Regions from separate parts of the Dickeya parazeae Ech586 genome, predicted to be linked through region 2. Evidence: riboswitches for the same ligand, from Rfam matches in the RefSeq annotation. Region 2 holds a riboswitch; each other region holds the start of a gene.

What was found. A riboswitch is a leader RNA that binds a small molecule or an ion and turns the genes downstream of it on or off. The one in region 2 is predicted to bind thiamine pyrophosphate.
Region 1: it holds a riboswitch for thiamine pyrophosphate, as region 2 does, so the genes downstream of both, thiC (phosphomethylpyrimidine synthase ThiC) here and thiM (hydroxyethylthiazole kinase) in region 2, are expected to answer to the same signal.
Region 3: it holds a riboswitch for thiamine pyrophosphate, as region 2 does, so the genes downstream of both, thiB (thiamine ABC transporter substrate binding subunit) here and thiM (hydroxyethylthiazole kinase) in region 2, are expected to answer to the same signal.

What each region holds. Positions count from the first base shown of each region.
Region 1 is NC_013592.1:265,630-269,841, forward strand. Features, by position in the region: gene thiE (thiamine phosphate synthase) at 1-374, opposite strand, end outside; gene thiC (phosphomethylpyrimidine synthase ThiC) at 374-2,335, opposite strand; TPP riboswitch at 2,472-2,587, opposite strand; gene nudC (NAD(+) diphosphatase) at 2,850-3,623, shown strand; gene hemE (uroporphyrinogen decarboxylase) at 3,679-4,212, shown strand, end outside.
Region 2 is NC_013592.1:3,398,818-3,403,029, forward strand. Features, by position in the region: gene psiE (phosphate-starvation-inducible protein PsiE) at 49-456, opposite strand; gene thiD (bifunctional hydroxymethylpyrimidine kinase/phosphomethylpyrimidine kinase) at 653-1,456, opposite strand; gene thiM (hydroxyethylthiazole kinase) at 1,453-2,247, opposite strand; TPP riboswitch at 2,282-2,382, opposite strand; gene DD586_RS14890 (LysR family transcriptional regulator) at 2,558-3,460, opposite strand; gene DD586_RS14895 (alpha-keto acid decarboxylase family protein) at 3,599-4,212, shown strand, end outside.
Region 3 is NC_013592.1:4,061,252-4,065,463, forward strand. Features, by position in the region: gene tnaA (tryptophanase) at 1-235, shown strand, start outside; gene sgrT (glucose uptake inhibitor SgrT) at 366-524, opposite strand; gene sgrR (HTH-type transcriptional regulator SgrR) at 636-2,303, shown strand; TPP riboswitch at 2,360-2,514, shown strand; gene thiB (thiamine ABC transporter substrate binding subunit) at 2,558-3,541, shown strand; gene thiP (thiamine/thiamine pyrophosphate ABC transporter permease ThiP) at 3,517-4,212, shown strand, end outside.

The DNA of each region.
Region 1 (4,212 bases), 1.7 Mb from region 2:
ATGTAAGACGGCGACAGGGCGATGGCGCGTGCCAGCTCAGCATCGTCATGGGTAGAGACACCCAAACGTAACCCGGCGGCGTGGATTGCCGCCAGATCGGCCGTATCAAGATCCTCCTGACCCAGGTGTACGCCGTATGCCTGATGCCTGACGGCCAGTTGCCAGTAGTCGTTGATAAACAGCCGGGCCTGATATTGACGGCCAAGGGCAATCGCCCGGATGATATCCGGCTCGGCCTGCTCCGCTGGCTGGTCTTTGATGCGTAGCTGGAGAGTGCGAACCCCCGCATCCAGCAGGCGCTCAATCCACGCTACGCTATCGACCACCGGGTAAAGCCCCAGCCGGGCGTCGGTGGCGGGAAACGCGCGGGTCATCAGCGTTCCTCCTGTGGCAGGCTGGTGGCGGTGTGGTACAGCTCGCTACCACGGGCGCGGAATTCGGCGGACATGTTTGCCATGCCGACGTCGATCGGTTGCGCTTCCTGACGGGCGGCGTAATCGCGTACTTCTTGTGTGATCTTCATCGAACAGAATTTCGGCCCGCACATCGAGCAGAAATGCGCGACTTTGCCAGATTCCTGCGGCAGGGTTTCATCGTGGTAGGCGCGAGCGGTTTCCGGGTCCAGCGCCAGATTGAACTGGTCTTCCCAGCGGAATTCAAAGCGAGCCTTGGACATGGCGTTATCGCGGATCTGCGCGCCGGGGTGCCCCTTCGCCAGATCGGCGGCGTGAGCGGCGATCTTGTAGGCGATCAGCCCTTGTTTGACGTCGTTTTTGTTCGGTAGGCCTAAATGCTCTTTCGGGGTGACGTAGCACAGCATAGCGCAGCCGAACCAGCCGATCATCGCCGCACCGATACCCGACGTGAAATGGTCATAGCCCGGCGCGATATCCGTGGTGAGCGGGCCCAGCGTGTAGAACGGCGCTTCATGGCAGTGTTCCAGCTCTTCGGTCATGTTACGGCGGATCATCTGCATCGGGACATGACCGGGGCCTTCGATCATTACCTGCACGTCGTATTCCCAGGCGATTTTAGTCAGCTCGCCCAGCGTGTGCAGTTCGGCGAACTGCGCTTCGTCATTGGCGTCCTGAATCGAGCCAGGGCGCAGTCCATCACCCAGTGACAGGGCGACGTCATAGGCACTACAGATTTCGCAAATTTCGCGGAAATGCTGGTAGAGGAAATTTTCCTGATGGTGCGACAGGCACCATTTCGCCATGATGGAGCCGCCGCGCGACACAATGCCCGTCAGGCGTTTGGCGGTCATCGGTACATAGCGCAACAACACTCCGGCATGAATGGTGAAATAATCTACCCCTTGTTCGGCCTGTTCCAGCAAGGTGTCGCGGAACAGTTCCCAGGTGAGGTTTTCCGCAATACCGTTGACCTTTTCCAGCGCCTGATAGATAGGCACTGTGCCGATCGGCACCGGGCTGTTGCGCAGGATCCACTCGCGGGTTTCATGAATATAGCGCCCGGTGGATAAGTCCATCACGGTGTCCGCACCCCAGCGGGTGGCCCACACCAGTTTCTCGACTTCTTCCTCAATCGAAGAGGTCACCGCAGAGTTGCCGATATTGGCGTTCACCTTCACCAGAAAATTACGGCCGATGATCATCGGCTCCGATTCCGGGTGATTAATGTTGGCGGGGATAATCGCGCGCCCGGCCGCGACTTCCTGACGCACGAATTCCGGTGTGATGTCGTCCGGCAGCAACGCACCGAAACTGTGTCCCGGATGCTGCTGGCGCAGCACTTCGCCGCGAATACGCTCACGTCCCATATTTTCGCGGATGGCGATGAATTCCATCTCCGGCGTGATGACTCCCTGACGGGCGTAATGCAACTGGGTGACACGGCGTCCCGCTTTGGCGCGTCTGGGGTGTGGCAGGTGTTCAAAACGCAGATGGTCGAGACCACTATCTGCCAGCCGTTGTTGGGTAAAACCGGAACTGACGTGCGATAAGGTTTCCGTGTCGTCGCGTTCGGCAATCCAGTCGGCCCGCAGTCTGCCAAGCCCACGGTGTACATCTGGCGTGACGGCCGGGTCGCCGTAGGGACCGGCGGTATCATAAACCGGCACCGCTTCGTTAGGTTCATAGCGCGGGTTGTCGCGGCTACCGCCCAGCAGTGTCGGGCTTAGCTGAATTTCCCGCATGGGTACGCGAATATCTGGGCGTGAACCGGTCAAATAAATCCGCTGTGAGTTTGGGAAGGTTGAGCCGCGCAGCGTATCGATAAACTGTTGAGCGGCAGCACGTTGTTCACGACGACTGGACGGTGTTTTTTCTTCGGAAGCCATCAGCTCCGTGGGAAGTTTGGATTCGGTAGACATAGCAAGTTCCTGTTCATTAATGGGAAAATTGCTTGTCTGGAGTTCGGAGGGAGTAATCGCCGGATGCTGGCTGGCAACGGCAGAAGGCATGTTGCCCTGACTGTTGCGCCACTCCCCTGAATGGATGTTGGGGGGCGATATCATTACTCTTGTTCCCTTCGCAGGTATTAGCCTGATCAGGTTCCGCGGATCCCGAATTAACGGTCTCAGCCCACGCGCCATCAGGCGTGTTGGGCACTCCGACAAGATAGGGCCCCTTGCGGGGCATAAAACTCGTGGTCAATTAAAACGATTAGCCACGACAATACTACAGCCACTTTATGCGCTGTGGTGCGGCGGCGTCAATGATCGAATATCAGCCAAGTCTGGTGATCCGCTGGGGGGATGTGCATTGCCAAGGCTTCACCCGCGCCGGATAATGCCTGACGGAATGTCGTCATGTTGACAAGGTCGATGAAAACACCAATGGGCTGCCTGACAGACCAGCCTGATAATAAGCGGGGCGATAAAAAAGATGGAAGTGACGCTGAAAGGTGAAGAAAGCGGGTGGTGGGTGGTATATCACCGCCACCAGATCTGGCTGCCTCAGGGTGAGTTACCGAAAGGAACAGCAGCGCAGTGGCAATTGCAACAGCGTTCTGCCCGTCAGGTGGGCGAATGGCTGGGGGAGCCGGTATGGCTGGTGCTACAGGAGAAGGCGAGCGACATGGGGTCGGTACGCGAACTGCTGAGTCAGGATGCCGGGTTGTTCCAGTTGGCGGGCCGTGCGGTGCAACTGGCGGAATTCTACCGTTCGCACCGATTTTGCGGTTACTGCGGCCATGAAATGTCAGCCAGTACCACTGAGCTGGCCTGCCTGTGTCACCATTGTAAAGAGCGTTACTATCCGCAAATCGCCCCTTGTGTGATTGTGGCTATCCGCCATCACGACAACATTCTGCTGGCGCAGCATTTACGCCACAAAGGCAATATGTACACCACACTGGCCGGTTTCGTTGAAGTGGGGGAAACGCTGGAACAGGCGGTGGCGCGGGAAGTGATGGAAGAGAGCAATGTCCGCGTCAAAAACCTGCGTTATGTCAGTTCACAACCGTGGCCGTTCCCGCATTCGTTGATGATGGCGTTCATGGCCGATTATGACGGGGGAGAACTGAAGCATGACCCGTCTGAACTGCGGGATGCTAACTGGTTTCGTTATGACCGCTTGCCGGAATTGCCGCCACCGGGTACGGTAGCCCGGCGTTTGATTGAAGACACGGTCGTACTGTGCCGCGAAGCTGATCAGTGATCGGCCATCGCCAGCGACAATCATGCCTGCACGCAGGCGTTACAAGGAAAAGACCATGACTGATCTGAAAAATGATCGCTATTTGCGTGCGCTGTTGCGCCAGCCTGTGGATGTGACTCCGGTATGGATGATGCGTCAGGCAGGGCGTTACCTGCCTGAGTACCGTGCGACTCGCTCGCAAGCCGGTGATTTTATGTCGCTGTGCAAAAATGCCGAACTGGCCTGTGAAGTGACGTTACAGCCGCTGCGACGTTACAACCTTGATGCCGCTATCCTGTTTTCCGATATTCTCACCGTGCCGGATGCGATGGGATTGGGGCTCTATTTTGAAGCAGGGGAAGGGCCGCGCTTTACCTCACCGGTGACCTGCCATGCCGATGTGGAAAAATTGCCGATACCGGACCCGGAACTTGAACTGGGTTACGTGATGAACGCGGTACGGACTATTCGCCGCAATCTGGCTGGCGCGGTACCGCTAATCGGTTTTTCCGGCAGCCCATGGACGCTGGCGACGTATATGGTTGAAGGCGGTAGCAGCAAAGCCTTTACCGTCATCAAAAAAATGATGTTTGCCGAGCCGCATACGCTG
Region 2 (4,212 bases):
CCTCCTTGGCCAGCTCAATCTCCCTTGAGCTGGCTTTTTCTTTGCGCGCTATTCACGCTTGAGACGTGGGCTGTTCACCAGATAGAGCGTGATCACCAAAATCAGGATCGCCCCGGCATAGGTGAAGGTATCCGCCGGATTTTTATGGTCGACGATAATCAGCCGTACAATCGCGGTGATACCGATGTAGATGAAATAGCGCAGCGGGAAGTGATAGCCGGAGAGAAAATACTTCACGATCAGCGCCAAAAACTCAAAATAGAGGAAATAAATCACCAAGCTTTCGATCAGCATATACGACGACTCTTTTTCATTGCTGACCAGCAGTACCGTCGCCAAATGCCAGGTTTCCTTCGCCAGAAAAACCACCAGAATCACCGCCAGCACCAGCAGGCCGAAATTGAGTATCGTCTGTAATCCTCTGGCGATCATGATCGCACGCGCAGACCCCGCCATAAGCCTCTCCTCAACGCTAGATTCAGAGAAAATACGCCCCAAAAAAACAGCCCCTGAAGACCTGGGGGACGTCAGTGTCGCCATCTGGCAATAACCTGACGGAGATCACAAAACTACCGGGTCATCAGCGAGCTGTCTATGCAATATTTTTTACTACTTATCTGATTTTCTTATCGCTTTGATCAGACTGCCATCATTACCACCAGCGGTGAAAATGATGCACCGGACCGATGCCGTGACCGACCTCCAGCGAATCAGCCTGTTCCAGCGCGCCTTGCAGATAGGCCCGTGCGGCAGAGAGGGTATCGAGCCAGTTATCATAACGCGGTCGCAACGCCGCCAGCGCCGCCGACAGCGTGCAACCGGTGCCGTGTGTATGTCGGGTGTTCACACGCGGCGTGCTTGACCGAACGGGCTCAGCATGCGGCATGAACAACCAGTCAGGACTTTCCCGGTCGCTCAGGTGCCCGCCTTTCATCAGCACCGCCTGACACCCCATCGCCAATAGCGCTTCGCCTTGCTGACGCATCCCGTATTCATCGTCGGCAGGCGCGCACTGTAACAGCGCCGCCGCTTCAGGCAGGTTAGGCGTGATCAACGATACCCGCGGCAACAGCAACTGACGCACCGCCTCCACTGCCTCCGCCGCCAGTAGCGGATCACCGCTTTTGGCCAGCATCACCGTATCCAGCACCACATAGGGCACCGGGTAACGCAACAGCCGGTCTGCCACCGTTTCCACAATATCCGTCTGTGCCAGCATGCCGATTTTCGCGCTGTCAATGCGAACGTCGCTCAGTACCGAATCCAGTTGGGCACCGACAAACGTCGGTTCAATGCGGTAAACCGACTGCACGCCGCGGGTATTTTGTGCCACCAGCGCGGTAATCACACTGGTGCCGTATGCTCCCAGTGCCGAGAAGGTTTTCAGGTCAGCCTGAATACCGGCACCACCGCTCGGGTCAGTACCGGCGATCGTCAGCGCGTTGATACGTTTCATACCAGCGCCTCCCGCGTCAGGGTATAGAGCGCATCCAGAAACGCAGGAATAAAACTCCCTGGCCCCCGTGCCTGCGCCGCCGCCCGTTGCCCGCAATGAGACATCACCGCACAGGCGGCGGCCACATGACCGAGGCGGTCACCTTCCAGCGCACAGAAGCCTGCGACCACTGCCGACAGCGCGCACCCGGTGCCAACCACCCGGGTCATCAGCGGATCGCCGCCGGGTATCGCCAGCACCCGATCGCCGTCGGTCACATAATCCACCTCGCCGGTGACCACCACACAGGTAGCCCAGCGTTGTGCCAGTGCTATGGCGCAAGGCAAGGCAGCCAGCACATCGTTGCCGCTGTCCACGCCACGTCCGGCAGACTGCTCGCCTGCCAGCGCCATCACTTCGGAGGCGTTACCACGGATAGCCGTTGGCTTCATCGCCAGTAATTCAACGGCAAATTCAGTGCGAAAACGCAGGCCACCGACCGCGACCGGGTCCAGCACCCACGGTGTACCGGCGTTGACGGCGCTGGTTACCGCGGCGCGCATCGCCTGCGCGCGGTCAGCCTCAAGCGTCCCCAGATTAATCAGTACCCCATCGGCCAACGCACTAAACTGTGCCGCTTCACCGGCATCGACCACCATCGCGGGCGAAGCCCCTAACGCCAGCAACACATTGGCGGTAAACCCTTGCACCACCTCATTGGTGAGGCAATGCACCAACGGTGCGCGCAAACGGAAAGCATCGAGAGAGTCCGCGACAGACGCGGCAGGGAAAAGTACAGGTCGAGCGTTCATAAACCTCCCAACCGGCGTGGAAGAAGGCGGTACCGGTGGGATACCGTGACTTCCCTACGCTGGCATTATCCAGTTCAGGTAATACGGGTATTTCTCAGCCCCGCTTTTCATAAAGGGGCACCCCGAGTCAACGAACGCTATTATTGGGAGTATTGAGTAAAAAGGTCAATGGCAGGATGCCTGCCGTCATGGATAATCCGTATTCCCTCGATGACCGATGTGGCCCCCTTCGCACCAGCCCCACCTGGACTCACCGTAGCGCGATACGCCCCAAAAAAAGCGCCGAGGTGTTATTTAAGGAATTAATAATCTATTCTGTTTCCGTCGGCAAAGAGATACCTAACATTTTTCTGGCTAACACATTCCAGGCTAAAACATTTCGGCTCTTGTAGCCTTTGAAATTCACGAGAGCTAATTCATAAGATAATATGGGATTAGACACGGGAAGCGTCACTACCCCATCAATTTTCCTTGCACGGCACATACTTTCAGGCAATAACGTTATTCCGACCCCGGCAACAACCATAGCAATGATTAAATCAAGATGGTTACTACTACCAGCCACCTCTGGCTTTTTATTATAAACACCAAAAGCGCTATGAATAAGCTCATTAACCCTAAGATTTTCTGAGAAAAAAACGAACTTATGTTCAATCAGCTCAATAAAATCAACCTCTTCTTTATCTACAAGGGGATGATTTTCATTAACGAGTAACACCAACCGATCTGAGCCAAACTTTTGCAGTTCAAAGTTATTATCATCAAAAGGTAGCAGAACAGCAGCCGTCTCAATTTTACCAGACTGCATTGCATCGTAAATATTCGTTGTGCTTAATTCGAATATCTTAAGCTCGACCAGAGGATGGCATGAGCTGAATTCTTTAATGATGGCTGAAAAAAATGTTGAAGCGATGACTGGCGGCAATCCAATATTCAAATTCCCCGATAAGGGACCAGATTTCTCACGTAGAGCGTTATGCATAGATTCAAACTGAGACAAAATTATTTTTGCGTGATCAAAAATAATCATACCGTCATCAGTCAGTGTTAACCCACTTTGCTCACGTTTTATTAAGGTACAACCGAGTTCATCTTCCAGCCTGAGGATGCTGCGACTAATGGCGGATTGTGTAACAAACAATGACTTTGATGCTCTGTTAAAGCCATTACTTTGTACCACTTTTACAAAATAGCGTAAGGCACGTATATCCACGAAGACGCCCCTATTACATTATTGAATACCCCCTATGATAATAAACCATTTTCCACGCAAGGTAATCAAGCGTATTAGTAAAAAGGCTTAATGCTGAATTTAAAAACTTGATTAAGAGCAAAAGTGGAGATGAATATCATGAAAGAACAACTAACCGTAGTGGAATATGTGATTGAACGTCTGGCCGCGCTTGGGATAGAACACATCTTTGGGGTAGCCGGTGACTACGCATTCCCCATCGAAGACGCCGCTTGTAAAAGTGACAACCTGCAGTGGATTGGGAACTGTAATGAATTAAACGCTTCGTATGCTGCTGACGGCTATGCTCGCATAAAAGGAATGGCAGCCCTATCCACCACATTCGGTGTTGGGGAGCTGAGTGCTATCAATGGCGTCGCAGGTGCTTATGCTGAAAACTTAACGGTGTTCCATTTAGTGGGAATGCCTGCCAGTCATGTTCAACAATCATCCAGGCTGGTACACCATACTTTAGGTGATGGAAATTTCCTGCTTTTTTATGAGCTGGGCCAGCGTCTGGCATGCGCGCATGCCATTTTGACGCCTGAGAATTGTGTAGACGAAATGGAGCGGTTAATTCATGTTGCAATGAAAGAACATCGCCCGGTATACATCGGTTTGCCTTCTGATTATGCTGAGTCAGCCCTTATTTTTCCTGATGAAGAGAGAGTCATCACGCCTGATATCAGTGACCCGGCTTCACATGATGAAGCCATAGCAGCAATTGTTGGAAA
Region 3 (4,212 bases), 660 kb from region 2:
AATCGGTTCATTGCTGCTGGGGCGTGACCCGGACACCGGCGAACAGAAACCATCGCCGCTGGAACTGCTGCGTCTGACCATTCCGCGCCGGGTGTATACCAACGATCACATGGACTATATCGCCGACTCGCTGATTGCACTGAAAGAAAGGGCCAGCAGCATCAAAGGTCTGACATTCACCTATGAGCCGCCGGTATTGCGCCACTTTGTCGCCCGGCTGAAACCGGTGGAATAACGCGCCACCATAAAACCTGCCATAAAAAAAGCCAGCGGAGCACTCCGCTGGCTGGTGAACAGCACCATTACTCAGAACACTGTGGCAGTTTCCCGCCACCGTTCTCACTCTCATTCGATAGCCACCGGCATTACAGCCAGCGGCGATACTCTTCCTCGTCCATATCCTGGATCTGCCACTGCGTAACCTGTAACAGCAATGCCATTCGCTGTGGAGCGGTGAGTACACCCCATCCCCGCCGACAGCCTCGGCAAAGCCAGCGACGATAAAAGCGGAATAACCGGTACATATAGCCTCCCCTTCACGACGGTTCGCGTACAGAACCATTCACTGATACTCAGTATCCGCGTAATATAGGGAAAAATATATTGATGACCTTGAGTCGTGGAGTTCCCCTTTTATGTCCTCCCCACGCCTGCAACAACAGTTCATTCGGTTATGGCAATGCCTGCAAGGTCAGGATACTGACACTACGCTGCAGGAACTGGCCGTGTTGCTCAGTTGTTCCCGTCGCCATGTCCGCTCGCTACTCAACGCCATGCAACAGCAAGGCTGGCTCACCTGGCAGGCAGAAGCCGGGCGTGGTAAACGCTCGCGTCTCAGTTTTCTCTACACCGGGTTAACCCTGCAACAGCAGCGGGCCGAAGACTTGCTGGAGCAGGACCGCATCGACCAGTTGGTACAACTGGTGGGTGACAAGGAAACCGTACGCCAGATGCTGATGTCACACCTTGGTCGCAGCGTACGACAAGGGCGCCACCTGCTGCGCATCCTCTATTACCGCCCAATGCATAACCTGTTGCCCGGCAGTGCGTTACGGCGCTCGGAAACCCATATCGCCCGCCAGATTTTCAACGGGCTGACCAGCCTAAATGAGGAAAATGGGGAACTGTTACCGGATATCGCGCACCACTGGCAGGCGTTGTCACCCTTGCACTGGCGTTTCTACTTGCGCCCGGCTATTCGTTTCCACCACGGTCGGGAACTGACGATGGAAGACGTGATCGCCTCGTTATCCCGGTTAACGTCGCTGCCGCTGTTTTCCCATTTAGCCGACATCTCGTCACCGACGCCGTTCGTGCTGGATATCCGGCTCAGCATGCCGGACGACTGGCTACCGTGGTTGCTCGGCAGCGTACCGGCGATGATCCTGCCGCAAGAATGGCCAACGCTGCCGGATTTTATGCGTCAACCGGTGGGCACCGGGCCCTATAAGGTGGTGCGCAATTCCCCCAATCAGCTAAAAATCGCCGCGTTTGACGATTACTTCGGCTACCGGGCGCTGATTGATGAGGTCAGTATCTGGGTGCTGCCTGACGCCCCGACTATCCCCGCCTGTACCGTCACGCTGCAAGGTGATGACACCACCGACAATGAACTGGAGAATCGGCTCGAAGAAGGCTGTTATTTCCTGCTGTTTGACCGCCGTTCTGCGCCAATGACAGACCCGGAGGTCCGCCACTGGCTGTGTCAGGTATTAAGCCCGGTAGCGATGCTTGCCCTGGCCGACAGCCCATACCAGAGTGACTGGTCCCCTGCCTATGGCTTGCTACCGCGCTGGCATCACAGCCCGCCGCGTGCGGTCCGGGAAAAACCGGCCGGTCTGACCCACCTCACGCTCACTTACTACCGTGACCACCCTGAGTACGCGGTGATAAGCGACATCATGAGCCGCCTGCTGGCATCACACGGCGTCACACTGACGCTACGCAGCCTGGAATTCGACGCCTGGTGCCAGGGCACCGATGTCGGCGATATCTGGCTCGGTAGCGCCAACGTCTATCTGCCGCTAGAGTTTTCGCTGTTCGCGATGCTGTATGAACTGCCGTTGCTACGACACTGTTTGGGGGAAGACGAGTTGGATAGCACCGCGCGCCAGTGGCGTCAGGGTTCCCTGTCGCTGGCAGAGTGGAGCCAGTCGCTGGTCAGTAACCAGCAACTTCACCCACTATTCCATCACTGGTTGCGGTTGCAGGGGCAGGCCAACATGCGAGGGCTGCACATGAACACACTGGGTTGGTTCGATTTCAAGTCGGCCTGGTTCGCACCGCCCGCCCCCACCACCTGACCCTCCGCTCCCCGTCATGGCGCTTTTCCTGATGTGACAAACACTTTACAATGGTGTCGTTCTCAACGGGGTGCGGCCCCAACATTCATGTACCAGTCGTCATGTACGAAGGGTCATGCACGAACAACCATGTACGTTTGCGCCGCTGAGAAAATACCCGTCGAACCTGATCCGGTTAATACCGGCGAAGGGATTTGAGACTGCATTCTGCTTGCTCAAAGACCTTTGCCGCCTTCAACAATTTGGAGCGCAAAGTGTTAAAGAAATTATTGTCCTGCCTGTTATTGCTGTCCGCCCCTGTGTTTGCCAAACCCATCCTGACGGTCTACACCTACGACTCGTTCGCCTCGGAGTGGGGCCCCGGCCCGGCGGTCAAAACCGCGTTTGAAAAAGAGTGCGACTGTGAGCTGAAATTCGTGGCGCTGGAAGATGGCGTCGCCCTGCTCAACCGCCTGCGAATGGAAGGTAACAATACATCGGCGGATGTGGTACTGGGGTTGGATAACAATCTGGTACAAGCCGCAGCACAGACCGGCCTGTTCGCCCCGCATGGCGTGAACACCAGCACGCTGACAGTGCCCGGTGGCTGGCACAACGCGACCTTCCTGCCGTTCGACTACGGTTATTTCGCCTTCGTCTATAACAAAGACAAACTGAAAAACCCGCCCAAAAGCCTGCATGAACTGGTGGAAAGCGACCAGCCGTGGAAAGTGATCTACGAAGATCCGCGGACCAGCACTCCGGGGCTGGGATTACTGTTGTGGATGCAAAAAGTGTATGGCGACAAAGCACCACAAGCCTGGCAGAAACTGGCGGCGAAAACCGTTACCGTGACCAAAGGCTGGAGTGAAGCCTACGGCCTGTTCCTGAAAGGTGAAGCCGATTTGGTACTGAGCTACACCACCTCACCGGCCTACCATCTCATCGCTGAGAAAAAAGACAGCTATGCCGCCGCCAATTTCAGCGAAGGCCACTATATGCAGGTCGAAGTCGCCGCCTCACTGGCTGGCAGTAAAAACCCGCAACTGGCGGCACGCTTCCTGCAATTTATGATAAGCCCCACCGTGCAACAGCTCATTCCGACCACCAACTGGATGTACCCGGTGATCAAAACCGAGCTGCCTGAGGGCTACAACACCCTGACGCTGCCAGCCAGTGCGCTGGAGTTTACCCCGCAGCAGGTCGTGGAACAGCGCGCGAATTGGGTTCAGGCATGGCAGCGCGCCGTCAGCCGCTGATCGCAGACTGGCTGTGGCCAGGGCTGCTGGCCACGGTTCTGTTGATCGCTACCGCGGCACTGGCGTTCGGCGCACTGTGGCTGGACGCCCCCCCGGCCCCCTGGCTGTCGCTGTGGAATGACAGCTACCTGTGGCATGTCATTCGCTTCAGCTTTTGGCAAGCGTCATTGTCCGCACTGCTTTCCACCTTGCCCGCGCTATTTCTGGCGCGGGCGTTGTATCGCCGCCGTTTTCCCGGTCGCCGTTTGCTGCTGCGGTTGTGCGCGATGACGCTAGTACTGCCGGTGCTGGTGGCGGTATTCGGTATACTCAGCGTCTATGGCCGGGAAGGCTGGCTGGCACGTTTGCTGATGCAGGTGGGCATCGAGTACCGGTTTTCGCCTTACGGCTTGCAGGGCATCCTGCTGGCTCATGTCTTTTTTAATCTGCCGCTGGCAACCCGGCTGTTCTTGCAGGCGCTGGAAGGCATTGCGACCGAACAACGCCAGTTGGCAGCCCAACTGGGCCTGCGCGGCTGGTACTTCTTCCGATTGGTGGAGTGGCCGTGGCTACGCCGCCAGCTCTTACCCGCCGGGGCACTGATTTTCATGCTGTGCTTTGCCAGCTTTGCTACCGTGCTGGCGCTGGGCGGTGGTCCGCAGGCGACGACTATCGAACTGGCTATTTATCAG